3 regions of the Peribacillus sp. NPDC097264 genome follow, and region 3 is predicted to be linked to each of the others. Evidence: riboswitches for the same ligand, from Rfam matches in the RefSeq annotation. Region 3 holds a riboswitch; each other region holds the start of a gene.

Evidence for each region. Region 3 has a riboswitch for S-adenosylmethionine ahead of ACQKL0_RS00085 (5-methyltetrahydropteroyltriglutamate--homocysteine S-methyltransferase). Riboswitches for the same ligand answer to the same signal wherever they lie in the genome.
Region 1: it holds a riboswitch for S-adenosylmethionine, as region 3 does, so the genes downstream of both, ACQKL0_RS12695 (methionine ABC transporter ATP-binding protein) here and ACQKL0_RS00085 (5-methyltetrahydropteroyltriglutamate--homocysteine S-methyltransferase) in region 3, are expected to answer to the same signal.
Region 2: it holds a riboswitch for S-adenosylmethionine, as region 3 does, so the genes downstream of both, ACQKL0_RS19955 (sugar ABC transporter substrate-binding protein) here and ACQKL0_RS00085 (5-methyltetrahydropteroyltriglutamate--homocysteine S-methyltransferase) in region 3, are expected to answer to the same signal.

Annotation. Positions count from the first base shown of each region.
Region 1 is NZ_JBNNSR010000007.1:92,103-98,495, reverse strand. It holds gene ACQKL0_RS12715 (ABC transporter ATP-binding protein) at 1-406, opposite strand, end outside; gene ACQKL0_RS12710 (PucR family transcriptional regulator) at 506-1,402, opposite strand; gene ACQKL0_RS12705 (MetQ/NlpA family ABC transporter substrate-binding protein) at 1,537-2,358, opposite strand; gene ACQKL0_RS12700 (methionine ABC transporter permease) at 2,409-3,077, opposite strand; gene ACQKL0_RS12695 (methionine ABC transporter ATP-binding protein) at 3,064-4,080, opposite strand; SAM riboswitch class I at 4,150-4,259, opposite strand; gene ACQKL0_RS12690 (MBL fold metallo-hydrolase) at 4,586-5,407, shown strand; cobalamin riboswitch at 5,503-5,704, shown strand; gene ACQKL0_RS12685 (hypothetical protein) at 5,933-6,157, shown strand; gene ACQKL0_RS12680 (hypothetical protein) at 6,187-6,378, opposite strand.
Region 2 is NZ_JBNNSR010000021.1:4,444-10,836, reverse strand. It holds gene ACQKL0_RS19960 (GTP-binding protein) at 301-3,042, shown strand; SAM riboswitch class I at 3,132-3,238, shown strand; gene ACQKL0_RS19955 (sugar ABC transporter substrate-binding protein) at 3,352-4,467, shown strand; gene ACQKL0_RS19950 (sugar ABC transporter ATP-binding protein) at 4,535-6,037, shown strand; gene ACQKL0_RS19945 (ABC transporter permease) at 6,039-6,393, shown strand, end outside.
Region 3 is NZ_JBNNSR010000001.1:13,211-19,603, reverse strand. It holds gene ACQKL0_RS00100 (amino acid permease) at 133-1,623, shown strand; gene ACQKL0_RS00095 (CaiB/BaiF CoA transferase family protein) at 1,827-2,933, shown strand; gene ACQKL0_RS00090 (hypothetical protein) at 3,106-3,630, shown strand; gene ACQKL0_RS00085 (5-methyltetrahydropteroyltriglutamate--homocysteine S-methyltransferase) at 3,667-4,770, opposite strand; SAM riboswitch class I at 4,854-4,953, opposite strand; gene ACQKL0_RS00080 (PTS transporter subunit IIC) at 5,169-6,206, shown strand; gene ACQKL0_RS00075 (hypothetical protein) at 6,218-6,352, shown strand.

The sequences.
Region 1 (6,393 bases), on a different contig from region 3:
AAAGGGCTTTAGGCTTCCGTTGTAAGAAGTCTTCAAGTCCAAGGATCTTGGCAGCATCATGGACGCGTTGCTTGATTTCCTTCTTCGGCGTTTTCCTTAGCTTCAGTCCAAAAGCCATATTGTCATAGACGGTCATATGAGGATATAAAGCGTAGTTCTGGAAAACCATCGCAATGTCCCGATCTTTTGGAGGCACATCATTGACCCGCTTGCCATCTATAAAAAGATCCCCTTGGGAGATGTCCTCAAGGCCGGCAATCATCCTTAAAGTGGTCGACTTTCCACACCCCGAGGGTCCGACGAAAACAATGAATTCCTTATCGGCCACGCTAAGGTTGAAGTCTTTAACGGCTGTCACCTTATTATCATAAATCTTGAAGATATGATCCAATACTAACTCTGCCATGAACTATTCCTCCTCTTAAACTCCTAAATTCGTAATGATATTTATAGTCTACTCTATCAATACTGAAATAAATATGGGCACACTGCACAAAAGGGATAATTATCCTTTTTGCTCATTTAAGAGAATGAGGAGGTAGGCAGCCAAAGCATGCGGGAAATTCCGTACATCCAGTCCTGTTTTTTCAGCGAATTTATCTATCCTGTATTGCAGGCTGTTCCGATGGATATAAAGTTGTTTAGCTGCCGATGAGGCGTTGGAATTACATTCGATATACGTTTTAACCGTTTTGATCAATTCATGATCCTGCCGCGTCTTGCCAAGCAATTCATTGATGTACCATCTTTTATCCATGTCAGTACAGGCATTCATGAGTGCGTAGGGGATAATATTGGGTAATTCTGTCACCTTAACATCGGATAGATGGAGCAAAGAAAGTGTGAAACATTTTCTCTCTTGTATCAGATGGTGATGAAGGTCCGCATCGACAGGGTGAAATTGACCGGCATAGACCCTGATCTTCACGTAAAAGTCACTCTCGAGTGTAGATGAGATGGCGAGAAAATCATGCGTCGATAAGGGTTCATCCATGTCTGATTCAATTAAGGTTCCCGCCGTTCCATTCTCCCAGACCAGGATGGAATCGGATGGTACGAATGAGAGAATCGCTTCCTCGAAATGATCGTGTGAAAAATCCCCATGGGCCAGGTTAAAGTAGGTGAACCGGACATTCTCCCAGTTCGTTAGGGGCTGGGAGGCACGCGGCCCAAATAAAAAATCATTCCAAGTAGTTTGGGTAGTGGAGGTGTTTGGACTTTGGAGTGATGGAGTGTCAAAGAGTAGCGTAAGCAAACGGATTTCCTCCGCCGATATGTCTGAGCGGGGAATGCCAATTGTATGGCCGAATGGATCTTCCAACCAGAAATATGCCGAGATGTCCTGTGCATCTTTTTTATCTGAAAGGGAGTTTGGGAATGTATGTTTAAGCTTATTAAGCATCATGTTCACCTTCTTTCCATTCCATTATATCCAAAAAGGGCAAAGCGGAAAAGAAAACAATGACTGAATTCATAGGTATTGTTAATCAGTAAAGGCCTGCCCCAGACAGGAGCAGACCCATACTTGCTGTTTCCTTATTTCATCCAATCGGGTTTACCGAAGCCTTGGAACTTGTCATCAATCACTTTTTCAAATTCGGCACTTTCTACAACTGATTTAATATCTTTTGCAAATTGGGCGTCTTTATCCTTAGTGTTTACAGCCACGACATTGCGATACGTATCTGGCATGTTTTCTAATGCAAGAGCATCTTGAAGGTCCATTTTGGCGGCAATCGCAAAATTACCAGGAACGGCCGATAGGTCAACACTGTCCGTTGCACGAGGTAATTGTGCCGATTCCAGTGGTTCGAATTGAATGTTCTTCGGATTCTTTGTTACATCTTTCTCAGATATTCTTAATGGATCAACATCCGGATCCACTTCAATCAGGCCCTCATCCAATAAAACTTTAAGTGCACGGGAGAGGTTGACTGGGTCATTGGGAACGGCGATGGTCGCACCATCTTTAATATCGGCCAATGATTTGTATTCCGTGGAGTAAATGCCCATCGGTGCCGTTGGAACAATAATAAGGTCAGAGAGCTCTAAATCATGTTCCTTTGCGAAATTATCCATATACACTTTATGCTGAAAGAGGTTGGCATCGATCGAACCATTACCAAGTGATTTATTCGGCTGGATATAATCACTGAATTCGACGATGTCCACTTTGTAGCCAAGGTCTTCAAGTCCGGGTTGTATGGCCTCTATGACCATGTCGGCATAAGGGCCAGTCGTTGCCCCGATTTTTAATTCTTTTTTGTCCTCCGTTTTAGTTGTCGCATCGTCATTTCCGCAAGCTGACAACCCAAGGGCTAATGCACATATAGATAATAATGAAGTGATTTTTTTCATGAAAAATTCCTCCTTGTTTAATGTAGTGTCATCGTTAACATTCATGAATCTTATCGTTTGTTTACATAGTGAGAGGCCTTATCGCCTATCATTTGGATGATTTGGACAAGACAGATCAGAACGACCACCGTTGTGATCATGATCGTGTTGTCATAACGGTAATAGCCGAAACGAATCGCGAGGTCACCGATTCCTCCTCCGCCGATTGTTCCTGCCATAGCCGAGAAGCCGATGAGTGATATCGTCGTTAATGTCACGCCTTGGATGATTCCAGGCCTTGCTTCAGGAAGAAGCACATCCTTGATGATCATCCATGGGGAAGCGCCCACTGCAATGGCGGCTTCGATCACTCCCTTATCTATTTCCCTCAATGCAGATTCTACGATCCTAGCGAAAAAAGGAATGGCGGAGACTGATAGGGAAACGGAAGCCGCTAGCGGTCCAATCGTTGACCCGGTAAGGAATTCGGTTAAAGGAAGCAAAGCGACTAAAAGAATGATAAACGGAATCGAGCGGACTAGATTAACCACGAAACCGAGGGATCGATTCAACGTGATATTTTCAAAGAACAAATTCCTGGTCGTCGTAAACAGCAATACTCCTAGAGGCAGTCCAATCAGGAGGGCAACCGCAAGGGAAATTCCGACCATATAAATCGTTTCCAGAAAGGCTTTATTAAGGTCAGGTAAAATATTGATGATGGAATCAAGCAGTGACATGCTTTAACACCTCCACAGATTGGGTCCGGCTTATTATGTATTCAAGGGCTACTTGCACTTCTTCAGGCTCACCAATCAATTCGATGATCAAGATTCCTAGAGGGACATCCTGGATATATTCAATTTTCCCGTGCAGGATATTCCCTCTGACAGAATAGTTTTGTAGAGTATCCGAGAGAATCGATTCACCAGCGGTTTGCCCTTCAAATTGTATTTTGATAATCGTTCCTTTGTTTTCCCTTATAAGGTGGGGAGGAAGTTCAAAATCCAACACGCTGCTGATGAACTGCTTAGTCAGTTCTTGTTTGGGTTGGGAAAATATTTCATAAACAGGGCCATCTTCGATAATTCGTCCATCTTGCATGACGGAGACACGATGGCACAGTTCCTTGACCACTTCCATTTCATGGGTGATCAACACGATGGTGATGCCCAGTTCTTTATTGATCTTTTTCAACAACTGTAAGATCGACTTCGTAGTGGTTGGATCAAGGGCTGATGTCGCTTCATCACATAATAGGACGGTAGGGTCATTCGCTAAGGCCCGTGCAATGCCTACCCGCTGTTTTTGTCCGCCACTGAGTTGAGCCGGATAAACATCTTTTTTATCACGAAGGCCAACGATATCCAATAGTTCCAGCACGCGGTTAGTAATGACCTCCTTTGGTTGATGGGCGGCTTTCAAGGCGAAGGAGATATTGTCAAAAACCGTTTTGGAACTGACTAGGGAAAAATGCTGAAATATCATGCCGATTTTCTGGCGTTGTTTGCGAAGCTCCTGGCTTGATAAGGTTGTTAAGTCGACGCCATCGATGATGATGCTACCATTGGTCGGACGCTCAAGAAGATTCAGACAGCGAATCAATGAACTCTTTCCCGCGCCGCTATACCCGACAATCCCATAAACCTCTCCCGTTTGAATGGTTAAAGATACATTATCCACTCCGATAACTCGGGTATTCTTCGAGATATATTCCTTTCGAACTGAACGAATTTCAATCATGATGCTATCCTCCTTATACATAAAAAAGCTACCTCTATCATTCAGAAAGAGGCAGCGAAATTATATCCCGTCTTATCTTTCAGAATGGTATTTCATTCTGCAGGAAGGGGCACCATTCCCGATGTGGGGCGGTTGCCGGACGTCATAGGGCCTGGTCCCTCAGTCACTCTTGATAAGTTAATTACTATTTTAGTATTTTATTATTTTTTTAATATAATCTATATTATTTGTTAAATACAGTAATGTCAATTATTTTTTGAATTTTATCAAGATTATGAATCGAACGATCTACTTGCCCAGATTATAGTGGCCATTTGCTAAGTTACACGGAACGTCCCGGATCTTACATGGCCTGTCTGCGTAAGAATATGGACTTTGATCACTCCCATCATTAGAAAAAATATTATACTTGTAAAAAGTATGGAGAGATAATACATTTATTGTAAGTAAATTAGAAAATAAAGGATGATGAGTTTTTCCAAAAAAATGATTGGGGTGGAAAGTCATGCTGGAAATGAAAACGATAAATGATGTGGTTTGCGTAAAAGGGACACCGGAAGGAAACAAATCAGGCATGAGCGTGAATGTGTTCTTAACCGATGGCATGTTAGTTGATACGGGGGCAAAAATCTTGTTGAAGGAACTTACTCCATTCTTTGAAACCGCTGATTACGATATGGTTGCGCTGACGCATTATCATGAGGACCATACGGGTGGGGCCGCATGGATACAGGAACATAGGAACGTTCCCATCTATATTCATCCGATGTCCCTCGATATTTGTGCAAAGGATGCAGAATATCCCGATTACCGTAGAGTTTTTTGGGGAGATAGGGATGCCTTCAAGGCAGAACCATTAGGAGGGGTCGTCCATTCACGCACTCAAACATGGGAGCCAATCTTTACGCCAGGGCATTCGAGGGACCATATGGTTTACCTGAACCATAGTAATGGCATGCTGTTTTCGGGTGACCTGTTTGTAACGCCGAAAACGAAGCTAGTTTTAAGGGAAGAATCTATCCCGGTCATCATGGAATCCATCAAGAAACTGCTTCAGTATGATTTTAAAGAGGTCTTTTGCTGCCATGCCGGATATGTCCCGAACGGAAAGGAAATGTTTGAAAGAAAGCTCAGTTACTTGGAAAATCTGCGCGGTGAAATTCTGCGTTTGCATGATCAAGGATTGGAAGTCCATGAAATTCAGCAAAACGTGTTGCCTAATCGGTATCCGCTTATCGAGATATCCGGTCATGAATGGGATTCGGAGCATATCATTACATCGATCCTGAAAGAGAGTAGGGTGTATTCAGAGGACAGGAAGAAATGATGAATAAGAGGAAAGAGGATAGATAGGGCCCAAGAACAAGGCAGGAGTCTCATTGTAATCCTAGTGAAAATTTGATACAGTTAAACTGAAAAATAGTATTTCGTCTAGAAATGGGTGCAGATAAGAAAGTGTAGCTTATCTGCTTAAAAGGGAAGTCGGTTAGAATCCGACGCTGTCCCGCAACTGTAAATGAGAGCGATTCGAAGGAATGCCACTGTCTTTTTTGCAAGAAAAGATGGGAAGGTTCGAAAAGCGATGATCATGAGCCAGGAGACCTGCCCGTTTTTAGCACAACGCCAGAAACCTACGAGGATAGGGGGTGTTAAGTGCGAAAAATTAGCAAGAACATGCTTTCTTATTTTTGTAGAAAAATGGGGAATCATGGTCATTTTTGTTATGTTTCGTTTGCACTCTAACAACTTCTGAATGGGAAGTTGTTTTTTGTTTTTTACAAGTCCATATTGGACAACATTCAAAAAGAATCCTGTTAATTAGACAGGACAGCTATCATAGGGGGCCATATCATTGTTTGGTACAGTTGAGCATTTTACGGACTATTTAAAAGCGCAAATCATGCGTAACTTTTGTGTGGAAGAAATGATATCTTTAGATGATTGCCGAGCAAGCTTGATTGAGGAAATCCAGGTTCATGGCAAAAACGTAGAAGATAGGAAAGAATACGAAGCAAATCTTGAAAGAGCCTTTAGCCAAGTGAATCTAGAAATATTCGGCTATCAAGAAATCAAATAAAGAGCCGCCCATAAGGGAAGCCCTTGTTTTCAATCTTTATTGATGTTCGGTTCCGTTTCATCATGAAAGTCATGGGCTTCCTCAATGTTCAAGGTGTCCGCGGCTTCATAGACGTTTCCGCCAGCAAGTCCTTCATTGATGATACGATCGATATCGAGGTATACAGAATCCTTACCGTCATACTCGGTATCCTTCAGAAATGTAATCTTTTCTTTATCCAAATGAAATCCCTCCTT
Region 2 (6,393 bases), on a different contig from region 3:
ATTTTAAGGTAGTGTGTGAACGGGGATTCTGGTAATTTAATGGTATAGGAAATATCCCTCGCATTGCTTCATATCCTGGTGAAATCCATAAAAGCATATTTTAAGGGAGAGAGTCGATTTGTTAAAAACATTACAAGCCTGGCGGTTTCTGTTTTAAACTTGTAAGAGTTATGACATGTTGTTACCATATTGTTTTGTTAAAATAATAAGTTGGAGCTTTGACAGATCATTTTCTTATCTAAAGGAACCTATTGATTTGATCCTTTACTTGAAAATATGAAATATATCGGGGGAATTACGATGGAAGAACAGCTGATTGGCAAAAAGTTCTATGAAACGATGATTGATGACATAAATAAGCATCCGATTCAAGCCTTGGGAGAAATGTTTCTCGTGGAACAAAAAAAGGAAAGATCGGATTTAACCACAATCAGGTTTGCCCAGGGGGAAGTGTACTTCCTGCATCATGACTTTGAGGCGGCCATATTTAAATGGGAGAATATAGAGGGCAATCTTGCTGAATGGGCTAAGAAGAATATTGCTGATGCCTACTTTGAGCTAGAGATGTATTCGACGGCAGAAGATATTTATAAAGCCATTAATACGAGCGAACCTGTATTAAAGACGGAAGTCCTTCTGCAACTGTTTTCACTATACATAGTAGAAACAAGAAATGATCTGGCATCCAAAGTGGTGAAGGAAGCAGTCGATTTCCAACCGGATTATCCAAATGTCACGGAAATTGCGCGTTCCTTCTTTGATGCGCAAAAGGATTGGAATAGCGCGATAGTTTTAGCGGCCAACGAAAGTATCCGTACGGAGTCAATGGCTTGGTTCGATGTTTTGAAAACATACATCCAGCAGGGCGTTGCACAATCGACGGCTCCGGATTATTTCGCGAACGTGCTTAGATCCTTATATAATCTTGACCAAGATCGTTTTGAGAAAATGACGGTAGCCCTTTGGAAGAACTATAAATATACGGATTCTTACTTTGAATGGCTTAAGGTCATCAATAAATTGATCGATGAAATCGAATTGAACAACGGGGATGTTTGGTATGAGCTTTCCGTCTATTATCGCGATGCCTATGCAGGATTACTAGAAGGTACGCATTTAGTCAAAGAGTTAAGTCCTGTCGTACCAAGACTGTTGGAAAATTGGTTAAAAATCGCTGAAGGGGAGATTTCGTTATTTGCAGCGGCATCTGTCCTTTCCTGGAATGAGATTTTCCCAGATACAGTGAGCGCACTTGTTGTTCAAGATGCAGAAAGTCTGTTAGCGAAATCCCCTAGATTGGGAGGCGGTCTCGAAGCAGGCGAAAAACTGATTCACTCCATCATTCAATGGGCAGAGAGCAATGATCTATCAGTCGGCAATAAGCTGAAATGGATGGTTGAGGGAATTAAGGATATGAGCAATTTCAATCTGCTTCTTGTTGGAAGTGCAGGAAATGGCAAGACATCCTTCATTCAATCGATAGCGGGTGAAAGCATTGCAGCGGAAGACCATTCATCTCTTGTGAGCGTTAAAGATGGCGATGACCTGGAAATCTATGAAATTACCGATACAGATCGTAAAATGGTCGAAGAGTTAACGGAGTTGGATGAAACGCGTCGTCAACGCGGAACGATTGTCGATGTGACACTCATCAGTGATTATTTGAGAAATAATCGCCTGCGTCTACTGGATACTCCAGGATTTAATGGAGAGAAAAGCGTAGACCCTGACTTCCAAAATTACTTACTGGAGAGCGATGGAGTGATGTTCGTTCTGGATGCACGGGCACCTTTCACGGGCAGTGAACGTGATTTGCTATTGGAAATGCAACAAATGGCCCCTAAACTTCCTATTCATTTCTTGCTGAATAAAATGGATACCATCTATAGTGATCAAGTGGCAGTCAGGATGGAAGATGAAACATGGGATAAGGTGAATGCTTATTTCCCGAACGCGAAGGTATTTGCTTTCTCCAAGCTTTATGACAGCAAACAGCAACTGCAGGATCTAGCTGTCTTCCTTCACGCAAACTATCAAGATAGCAATTGGAAGGAAATGAGGGCGGAGAAGCTCCTTGCCTTCACGCGTAAAACTTTATCCTATCTATTAGAAAAACGGGCAGCGAATGAACGGAAATGCGAGCATTCGATTTCTTGGAATGAACAGATGGAAGTGAAGTTGAATGGCGCTACGAATCAGTTGACTGATTTGGAAAAAGAAAAAACCGAAAACATTACAAGATCTTATCGCTTATTAAAAGAAGAAGTGAAAAAACAGCTTTCCACACGAATTCCTGAATTACTGCGTGATTGCTCTAAAACATTATCTGAGAATAGTGACTTTAGCCAAGTGCATATACAGTTGAATCAGGAAATGAACGATCGGATCCAGGCATTTATATCCGATAAAATCATGCCGCAGTATTTCCGCTCGCTTCAAGACTGGATTGCTACATCTGAGTTAGAATTCACGCAAAGCCAACAGTTCATGGATGAGATGAGCGCAGGCTTCAATGAGCTATACAAAGAAGAACGTATTGTACTGGCCGGGGACTTCCGGGTCTTGGATGACTGGCGCCGTGATGCGGACCGGATGACAAGCAGCATCCGGATAGAAAATGTAAACATATTACTAAGAAGGACCCCATCTCAGTTGATTCTTAAGGGAGCCGGGAAGCTATTTGGTGCGATTCCGCAAAATAAAGCGAATATGTACAATCGATATAAGAAGTTCTTGGAAAATGAAGACTTCCAGGATGTTGCCGATATGATCAGTGACAGATTCCTTACTCAGTTTGGATTGTTCGAAAAATCCTTGGAACGTGACATATCCCTGTTCTACCGCAGTCCATTTGCCATCCTTGAAAAAAATATCGAACAGACGAAAGCCGAAATCAAAGAACAGCAGGCTACATTGGAACATATGAGACAAAATCCTGAAGTCTACCGTGATCCGATTACCCTGTTCGAAGTGAAACTGCGCCAATTCGAACGCCTTGAAAAAATCGAGAAAAGACGCCTGGCGAAACTGCAAGGAAAATAAAACATTTAAAATATTCTAAAAACTATTGACTTAATGACTATATCCCTATAAAGTGGTACTTACCATAACGAAACGTAACACATTATATTCTCTTATCAAGAGTGGCGGAGGGACTGGCCCTACGATGCCCAGCAACCGTTCCAATTAGGAATTGGTGCTAAATCCTGCAAAACAGAAATGTTTTGACAGATAAGAGAGGGATAAGTCTGCAAACCAGCTGATTAAACCTCTCTATTTTAGAGAGGTTTTTATTTTGTGTTTATGCCGAGCTAACAGATAAGAATAATGTAAAAAATAGGGGGAATTAAAATGGGAAAATCAATTTTAAAAGGAGCTTTCGTTTCCGTCATCGCTTCGGCGTTGCTTTTGACGGGGTGTTCTTCGGGACAAAGTACAGGGGAAGCGAAAAAAGAGGAAAAGGTATCTTTTGAAAATGTTCCAGAACGATTTGCGAAAGGCGAGGGAGCTAAAATTAAAGTCATTCGTAAAATTGGCGGAGATGATCACACGGCCCAATACTTAGCAGGGGCGCAAGAAGAAGGAGAAGCACTTGGCTTCCAAGTAGATACTTTTACGGCCAATGGCGATACGGCTAAATTCCATGACGCCATCGCTCAGGCTCTGGAGGAAGACTATGATGGCTATATCATTTCCCATGGTGATGATGCAGCGACAGTGAATGACGTACAAAAGTTGGTTGATGCAGGGAAAAGCGTAGTCACATTCGATTCCATCGGCGATTTAACGAAAATTGATGGGGTAACAGTAACCTCACAAGATGACGAAGCATTGGCAACTCTTGCTTTTGACAAATTGATTGAAGAGCAAAAAGGCGAAGCGAACATTGCATACCTTTGGGTAGATGGTTTCCCTCCTATGGTGAGAAGAAATGCCGTGTATCAAGAAAAGCTGAAAGAAAATCCTGGCATTCATGAAATTGAAAGATTCGGAGTGGCATCTTCAGATACTTCTGTCCAGACGCAAAACGCGGTATCGGCGATGTTGAACAAGTATCCAAAAGGTAAAATAGACGCAATTTTCGCAACCTGGGATGCATTCGCTATCGGAGCAGCTCGTGCGATAAAAGAAGCGGGGCGCGATGAAGTGAAAATCTATGGTATTGACGTGTCCAATGCCGACCTTCAGGAGATTCAAACAAAAGGAAGCTCATGGTCGTATACCGCAGCGGTTGATCCGAAGTTGATTGGTGCAGTGAATATGAGACTGCTAGCGAAAAAACTAGCGGGGGAAGAAACGCCGCAAACCTATGATTTAGAAGCATCATTGATATCTCAAAAACAGCTTCAATCATCGAAGGACGCTGTCAATATGACCAATCTATCCGGCATTGTTCAAGGCTGGGGAGTATCAACGGAATTTGAAGAAGACTGGATGAAAGTATTGAAAGAACATTATAAGAAGTAACGATCAGAATCAGTAGACACTCTCTTTCAAGTTGAAGAGAGTGTCTGTTTAATGGGAGGGATTGGACATGGGCATTCAACTAGAAATGAAACAAATATCGATTGAGTTTCCAGGTGTAAAAGCGCTTAGTGAAGTTGATTTTTCAGTACAGTCGGGAACAGCACATGCATTGGTCGGCGCAAATGGAGCAGGGAAATCGACGCTAATGAAAGTCTTATCAGGAGCTCATGTCCATTATACCGGCGACATTTTTCTAAATGGCCAGGTACAGGATATCCGGTCGCCAAAGTCGGCACAGGAAGCTGGCATTCAAATTGTGTATCAGGAAGTGGATACGGCCCTCATTCCTTATTTAACGGTTGCGGAGAACGTGATGCTGAATGAATCCGTACAGAACATGGGGAGAAAACAAATCATCAAGTGGAAGGAATTACATAGAAAAGCGACGGAAATCTTGGAAGATATGAACATCCATGTGTCTTCGAAAAAACTGGTAAGGGACCTTACGTTGGCCGAAAAGCAGATGGTCTTGATAGCTAGGGCCGTTTCAACCGCATGTAAATTCTTGATTCTCGATGAGCCGACTGCTCCGTTAAGCCATACGGAAACAACGGAACTATTCCGGATTGTGAATGAGCTGAAGCAACGTGGTGTAGGCATTATTTTCATTTCTCATCGTCTACCCGAGATATTTGAAGTGTGTGAGGACATTACAATCATGAGAAATGGGAAGAGTGTGAGGCGCAGTAGAATTACGGATATCACACAAAACGAAGTGATTGAGCAGATGCTTGGAAAGTCAATGGAAGAACAGTTTCCCGTCGTGAATGCCGAGATTGGTGCGGTGATGTTTGAAGTGAACCGACTGTCGGATGCCGATAAAGTCAAAGATGTCAGTCTTCATGTGAGGGCCGGTGAGATAGTCGGTTTAGCGGGCCTTGTCGGGGCAGGGAAAACGGAGCTTTGTAAAACGCTTTTCGGTCATACGGCCATTATAACGGGGGAAGTTGTGCTGAATGGAAGGAAGCTTATTCTGAAAACGCCCCATCATGCTGTGAAGAGCGGCTTGGCACTAGTCCCCGAAGAACGGAGGAAAGAAGGCGTTCTCGTACAGGAGTCTGTTACTACGAACCTGACTGCTGCAAGTGTCGGGAAATTCAGTAAGGCATTCAGCTTCGTCGATCGCCAGGCAGAAAAGATAAAGGCGAAAGACCTGATAGCCACTCTTGGGATCAAAACGCCTTCAGAGGAAGCGAAGGTCGAAAACCTATCAGGGGGCAATCAGCAAAAGATCGCCATCGGAAAGTGGTTATTGGCTGATGCGGATGTATACATATTCGATGAGCCGACAAAAGGCGTCGACGTCGGGGCCAAGAAGGATATTTTTGAACTGATCGCAAAGTTAGCCCAAAAGGGGAAAGCGATTATTTATGCATCATCCGAATTGGCCGAAATCATAGGAATCACAAACAGGACCTATGTTTTATATGACGGAAGGATGGTCAAGGAGCTAGAGACAAGCAAGACAAATGAAGAAGAACTACTATTCTACTCAACAGGGGGCAAATAGGATGAGTACACCAATTCCGGTTCTTACAGAGAAACCAACAACGCCAGCCAGGAAAAAAGTTGATCTGTTCGAATTCTTTTATAAATATGGAACGATTCTGACGATCATCATCTTGATTGCCGTTTTTGCTATTGCGAATCCATCGTTCATTCAAACGAATAATCTTATTAACATTTTACGTTCCATCTCCATCGTGACGATCATCGCCATCGGGATCACGATTTCCTTGACGGTTGACGGCTTCGATTTGTCAGTTGGCTCCGTTGCCTCATTAGCCAATGCCATCGTCATCTCGATGTTTGTCTGGTTTTCCCAGGATACGTTGATTGCGATAATAGCGGCCATTGGTGCTTCGC
Region 3 (6,393 bases):
CTGACAAGTGAAAAGTGGCATGAAAATTGCTAAAAGAAATAGAATAATTAATCCATTCAGAACTTTCAAGTAGTATAATTTCTAAAGTGGGAATTTTCTGAACTGCGTGCAAAAGCAAAAGGGGATGTACATATGATAGTAAAACGCGAAGAGGAAGTCTTTGAGTATCCAGTCGAAACACCGAAAAAAGAACAGGCGTTAAACAGAGGGTTGAAATCTCGTCACTTAACGATGATTTCCATTGGAGGAGCCATCGGAACAGGATTGTTTCTTAGCAGTGGGGCTGCCATACATACAGCGGGACCAGGCGGTGCTCTACTTGCTTACGCATTGGTCGGGGCCATGGTGTACTTTGTCATGACAAGCTTAGGGGAACTAGCTGCCTTTATGCCAACCAGTGGGTCATTTAGTACATATGGAACGAAATTTGTCGATCCTGCCTTTGGATTTGCCTTGGGTTGGACATATTGGTTCAACTGGTCCATGACTATAGCGGCCGAGTTAGCCGCATCGACCATCATCATGAAATTCTGGTTTCCGGATAGTCCATCACTATTGTGGAGTTTCTCATTTTTAGTGCTTATTTTTCTATTGAACTATCTCTCTGTCAAAGGCTATGGTGAAGGGGAATATTGGTTTTCTTTCATTAAAGTGACGGCCATCATCATTTTTATCATTGTCGGCTTACTCATGATTGTAGGCATTATGGGAGGGGAAGCGGTAGGCTTTAAAAATTTCACAGTGGACGATGCTCCTTTTCCAGGTGGTTTCATGGGGGTATTCATCGTTTTCATAGCAGCAGGTTTTTCTTTTCAGGGGACGGAAATCGTTGGTGTTGCAGCTGGGGAAAGTGAAAACCCAGCTAAAAATATACCGAAGGCCATTAAAAGCGTCTTCTGGAGGATTCTCCTTTTTTACATATTGGCGATTTTTGTGATAGGGCTGCTTATCCCTTATACGAATTCAAGTTTACAAGGCGAGAATGTTATGGTCAGCCCATTTACGCTCATATTTGAGAAAGCGGGAGTAGCCTTTGCGGCTTCCCTGATGAACGCCGTGATTTTAACTGCGGTATTATCTGCGGGGAATTCAAGCTTATATGCCTCTACCCGTATGTTATATTCGATGGCTAAAGCCGGGCAAGCACCCCGGATTTTTGCCAAACTGAACAAACGAGGGGTTCCAGTGGCGGGTATGATCTTAACATGTGCCATCGGAATGCTTGCCTTTTTGGCTTCCATATTCGGTGATGGCACCGTATATCTATGGCTAATGAACGCGATCGGGATAACGGGATTTATCTTCTGGCTGGGCATTTCCATAAGCCATTATCGCTTCCGTAAGGCATATGTGTTACAAGGGCATTCATTGGATAAGCTGCCGTACAAGGCTTTATGGTTTCCAATCGGGACGATATTTGCCATTACGATTGGAATGGTCGTCATCTTGGCTCAAAATATCCAAGCGTTCTTTTCGGACCATATCGATTGGGGAAGTGTGGTGGCGGCTTACTTAGGAATCCCTCTTTTTCTCGCCCTCTGGTTTGGGTATAAACTGATTAGGAAAACGAGATTCGTTAAGCTCGAAGAAGTGGAAATTAATTTTGATGAAAAGTATGACTGAAAACTTCCGGACCATGTTCACAGACATGGTTCCGGTTATTTTATTATTTTAAATTGAACATGTACCAATGTTAGTCGCATTGAATTGGATGTGAATGTTGTTTTGCAGGAAACGAAAGGGTGGAAGAAGAATGAGTATAAAAGATAGAAATCCCAACTGAGGAAGAATGCATCCATTTGGTAGAAAAGGAAGGTGCATGAACGATGACACTACTGACCAATCTGAAAGTGCTAGACTTTTCGACACTTTTGCCAGGGCCATTCGCTACGCTCATGCTTGCAGACTTAGGAGCGGAAGTGTTGAAGGTTGAACGGCCGGCCAAGGCTGATACATGGGGAGTCGATCAATATTTGAACCGTTCAAAAAAATCGGTTGCCCTTGATTTGAAACGGCAGGAGTCGATTGATGCCGTAAAGAATCTAGTGAAGGAATATGATATTGTCCTTGAACAGTTCCGGCCGGGTGTCATGGATCGGTTGGGGCTGGGATACGAAGAATTAAAACAAATCAATCCAAAGTTGATTTACTGTTCGCTTACTGGCTTTGGTCAGACTGGTCCCTACAAGAATCGTCCAGGTCATGATATCAACTATATTTCGATAGCGGGGTTGTCCGGTTACTCAGGTACGCAAAAAGGAGGACCTGCAAAAAATGGAACACAAATAGCCGACCTTGCAGGAGGCTCCATGCATGCTGTCATCGGGATTTTGTCGGCAGTCATCTTCCGGGAGCGGACGGGTGAAGGTCAGTTCATCGATATTAGCATGACCGATTGCAGCTTTGCTTTGAACGCGATATCTGCCCCCCTACATTTACAGGGTGGATTGGAGCTTGAACCGGAAAAGTTGGTATTGAATGGCGGAACATTTTATGATTTTTATGAAACGAAAGACGGCCGTTACTTCTCGGTTGGAAGCTTGGAGCCATCATTCCGTGAAGTGTTATGTGAAGCAATCGGACAGCCTGAACTGTTCGAGTTAAGCATGAAGCAAGATGCGGAAAGTAGCATCCAATTCAAAAGGATCATCAAGCATGCATTTCTTGAAAAGACATTTGAAGAATGGCAGGGCATATTCGAAGAGTTCGAGGCTTGTGTCGAACCGGTGCTGACTTTTTCTGAAGCGACCAATCACCCGCAACTGCAAGCGCGTGGCATGATAGTCGAAGTGCCCGATGGAGAAGGAAACATGCAGAGGCAGATGGCTTGTCCCATCAAAACATCGGTCTTCACTCCAGAGTATAAACATGTTGGGATGAAGCCGGGACAAAGTAATGATGAGGTCTTTGGCACTCTTGAATTGGAGCGATAGCAACGGATGGACCGGCAGATGATCTGCCGGTTTTTTGTGGGTTAAAGGGGGAGTCCCTTAAGACATGTGAATATTTACTAGTTATAACGTATCCACACCGGGTAAGAGAGTATCATCCTTCGAATAAGGACTTGTCTGTATACACCAAGCTCAAATAAGGAGGATGATTGGCATGTTCGGTTTGTCTGATATCACTAAATTTCTCTTTTCCTTTTTTCTGATTTTACCGGTTGTCACGCTCATTCATTTAGGTGGGCATCTATTCTTTGTCACGCTATTTGGCGGTACGGAGAAAAAAATCAAGATCGGATGTGGAGAAAAGGTTTTCTCCTTTTGCAATATAGAAGTGAGAAAATACTACTTTTGGAATGGGCATTGTGAGTTCAAGGGATTAAAATATGATAATAAGTTCACGAATAGTTTGATTTACTTAGGGGGAGCCCTCTTTAACCTAATTAGCATGTTGTTGATATATAGTTTGGTTTATCAGGGAATCTTGGAGAAGTCGGTCCTCTGGTACCAATTCATATATTTCTCTTTCTATATTATGTTCTTTTCCTTATTTCCGATGTATTTTTCCGATGGGTCGCCAAGTGATGGAAAGGCCGCAGAATTGACATTGAAGAACCAGCTCGATGATAAGGTGACAGATGATGTAGTGGGGAAGAAAGAGGATGAGGACGATCGATGTTGTTGAATAAAGGGACGAGCATAGGCTCGTCCCTTTTTGTTCTTATCCCCATACTTCTTTGGCGACATCCACAACGAATTTTAACTTTTCCCATTGCTGCTCTTCCGTTAGCTTGTTGCCAAGATGTGTGGAAGCGAATCCGCATTGAGGGCTTAAGCACAAGTGTTCATGTGGCACGAATTGTGCCGCTTCTTTAATACGTGATTTAACGGTTTCTTTATCTTCAAGTTCGCCATTCTTCGAAGTAACCACGCCAAGAACGACTTGTGCGCCGTCATTTGGAATGTGTTCTAATGGTTTAAAATCCCCTGAACGATGATCATCGTATTCCAAGAAAAATCCATCTACATTTTCCTTGGCCAATAGAGTTGGGGCGATACGGGCATAGCTGCCTTCAAAAGCCCAAGTCGATTGGTAATTTCCACGACAAAGGTGAGTCGTGACAACCAAATCCTCTGGTTTTCCCTCCAACGTCCCATTAATCACGCGCAATGCTAAATCGATTAATTGTTCCCTTGTATATTTCCCCTCTTTGAACTGGAAGTCCGGAGCGGAAAGCCTGGCTATGTATACATCATCTAATTGTAAATAACGTACACCGGCATCGTAAAAGGCTTGTAAAGCATCTTGGTAGGCTTTGATAATATCTTTTGCATAGTCTTCGATGTCAGGATAGATTTCTTCATTATGGACACCTACCGCAAATAATTGATTGGGACTAGGGATGGTTTGTTTCGCCACAGCCCGTCCGTCCACGATTTCATTAAACTCAATAAAGTCTTTAATAAAGGGGTGATCTGGGTTGAAAGAAATTTTTCCTGTATTCCGAACGTTATAACGTTCTGTTTCAATTCCATCAAAGGTGAGACCTTTTTCCGTGACATACCCTTCGATTCCATTTAAATGTTCCAAGAAGTCAAAGTGCCACCAGGTGCGTCTGAATTCCCCATCAGTCACTGCCTCTAAACCGATTTCTATTTGCTTATCGACGATACGCTTGATTTCCTTCGTTTCAACGTCGCGTAATTGTTCTGCGGTAATGATTCCTTCTTTCCGTTGCTTTCTTGCCAGATGTATACTTTCTGGTCTTAATAGACTTCCTACGTGGTCGGCTTTGAATGGAGCTTTCGTTAAAGTGATAGACATGGTAGATTCCTACTTTCCTTATTAAAATATAAAAACCTCTTCTTTAAAAAAGAAGAGGTATAATCAGCAATGCTTATATTCTCTTCTTATCTTCAAGTTGAACACTTCTGGAATTAGCACAGTACAGTAAAGTCTGTTGCTGAGGTATCAAAGGGCCAGTCCCTCCACCTCTCTGGATAAGAAAATGAACTATTCAATTAATTACGACTATACAGGTAGTATTAGTAAAGGTCAATAGAAAACAGATAATTTAGAATATAAGCGTTATTAGAAAGTAGTTTCTCTTAGTTTAAATACTTTTATACACTTTCGCGGTGAAGTATTAAAAAAATCCTTTGACTATTGTCAGAATATTTCTTATAATTGTGTACATTACAGCGAGATAGGGGATTATTCAGATGAGAGATTTTTTTAATAAATTATTAACGGGGATGAGCATAGGGATTGTCGTTTCATTAATTCCGAATGCTTTGTTAGGGGAAATACTTAAACTATTGATTCCACATTTTCCCGTGTTACAGCATATATTCGATATCACCGTTTTCGTGATGAGCTTGTTACCTGTCATGATTGGGGTGATGGTCGGGATTTCGTTCAAGCTACCATCCATTCAAACGGCCAGTATCGGGATCGCGGCCATGGTCGGAAGTGGTGCCATCCAGAAAACGGCTGACGGTTTATTTGCCCTTAATGGGATTGGCGTTGTAATCAATACCGGAATTACCGCGGCATTGACCGTATTGTTCCTGCAACTAATTGGCGACAGATTAAAGGCGTATGCGATTCTTTTGATGCCGACTTTAAGTATCTTGGTACCAGGAATGATTGGATACTTCATTCTGCCATACGTAAAATCCGCTACGGGACTATTAGGAGTCGGCATCGCTAACGTGACGTCCTTGCAGCCCATTTTGATGGGAGCCATTATTTCCGTTATCTTCTGTCTCATTATCTTATCTCCCATTTCAACGGTTGGGGTGGCGACGGTCATTATGCTCTCAGGTATAGGATCGGGTGCGGCCAACCTAGGAATCGTGGCAGCTGGTGTGGGCCTAGCCATTGCAAGCTACAAAGCGAATTCATTAGGGACGGCTTTAGCCCATGTGTTGGGTTCCCCTAAGATTCAAATGAGGAATTTCTTCATGAAACCGAAAATTGCGTTTCCCATGTTAATCACGTCAGCTATTCTTGGTGCGTTGGCAGGTTTGTTAAACATACAAGGGACCCCATATAGTGCTGGATTTGGTTTATCGGGATTGGTCGGTCCCTTGAACTACATGAAACTGGCGGAAGGCGGATGGATTTTCAGTAACATATCCATCATGGTCATCATTTTCTTCATTCTTCCGGTTGTGTTGAACCTTGTACTAATCTACGTTTTCTCAAAGAAATTAAAATGGATTAAAGCAGACGACTATACCTTGCATTTTGAATAATACGAGGGTAAATGAAAGAAGCAGCCAGGCAAAGGGACCTGGCTGCTTCTTTTGATGGTGCGGCTATTTTCAAAGGGAATGTACGTTTAGATCTAACAGCTGCGAATCCACTTACCTTCTTTACAGGTAAGGACATCGGTTGTTGACAATAGAAAGAGCCACAAACCGAAGCGTATCTGGACGGTTT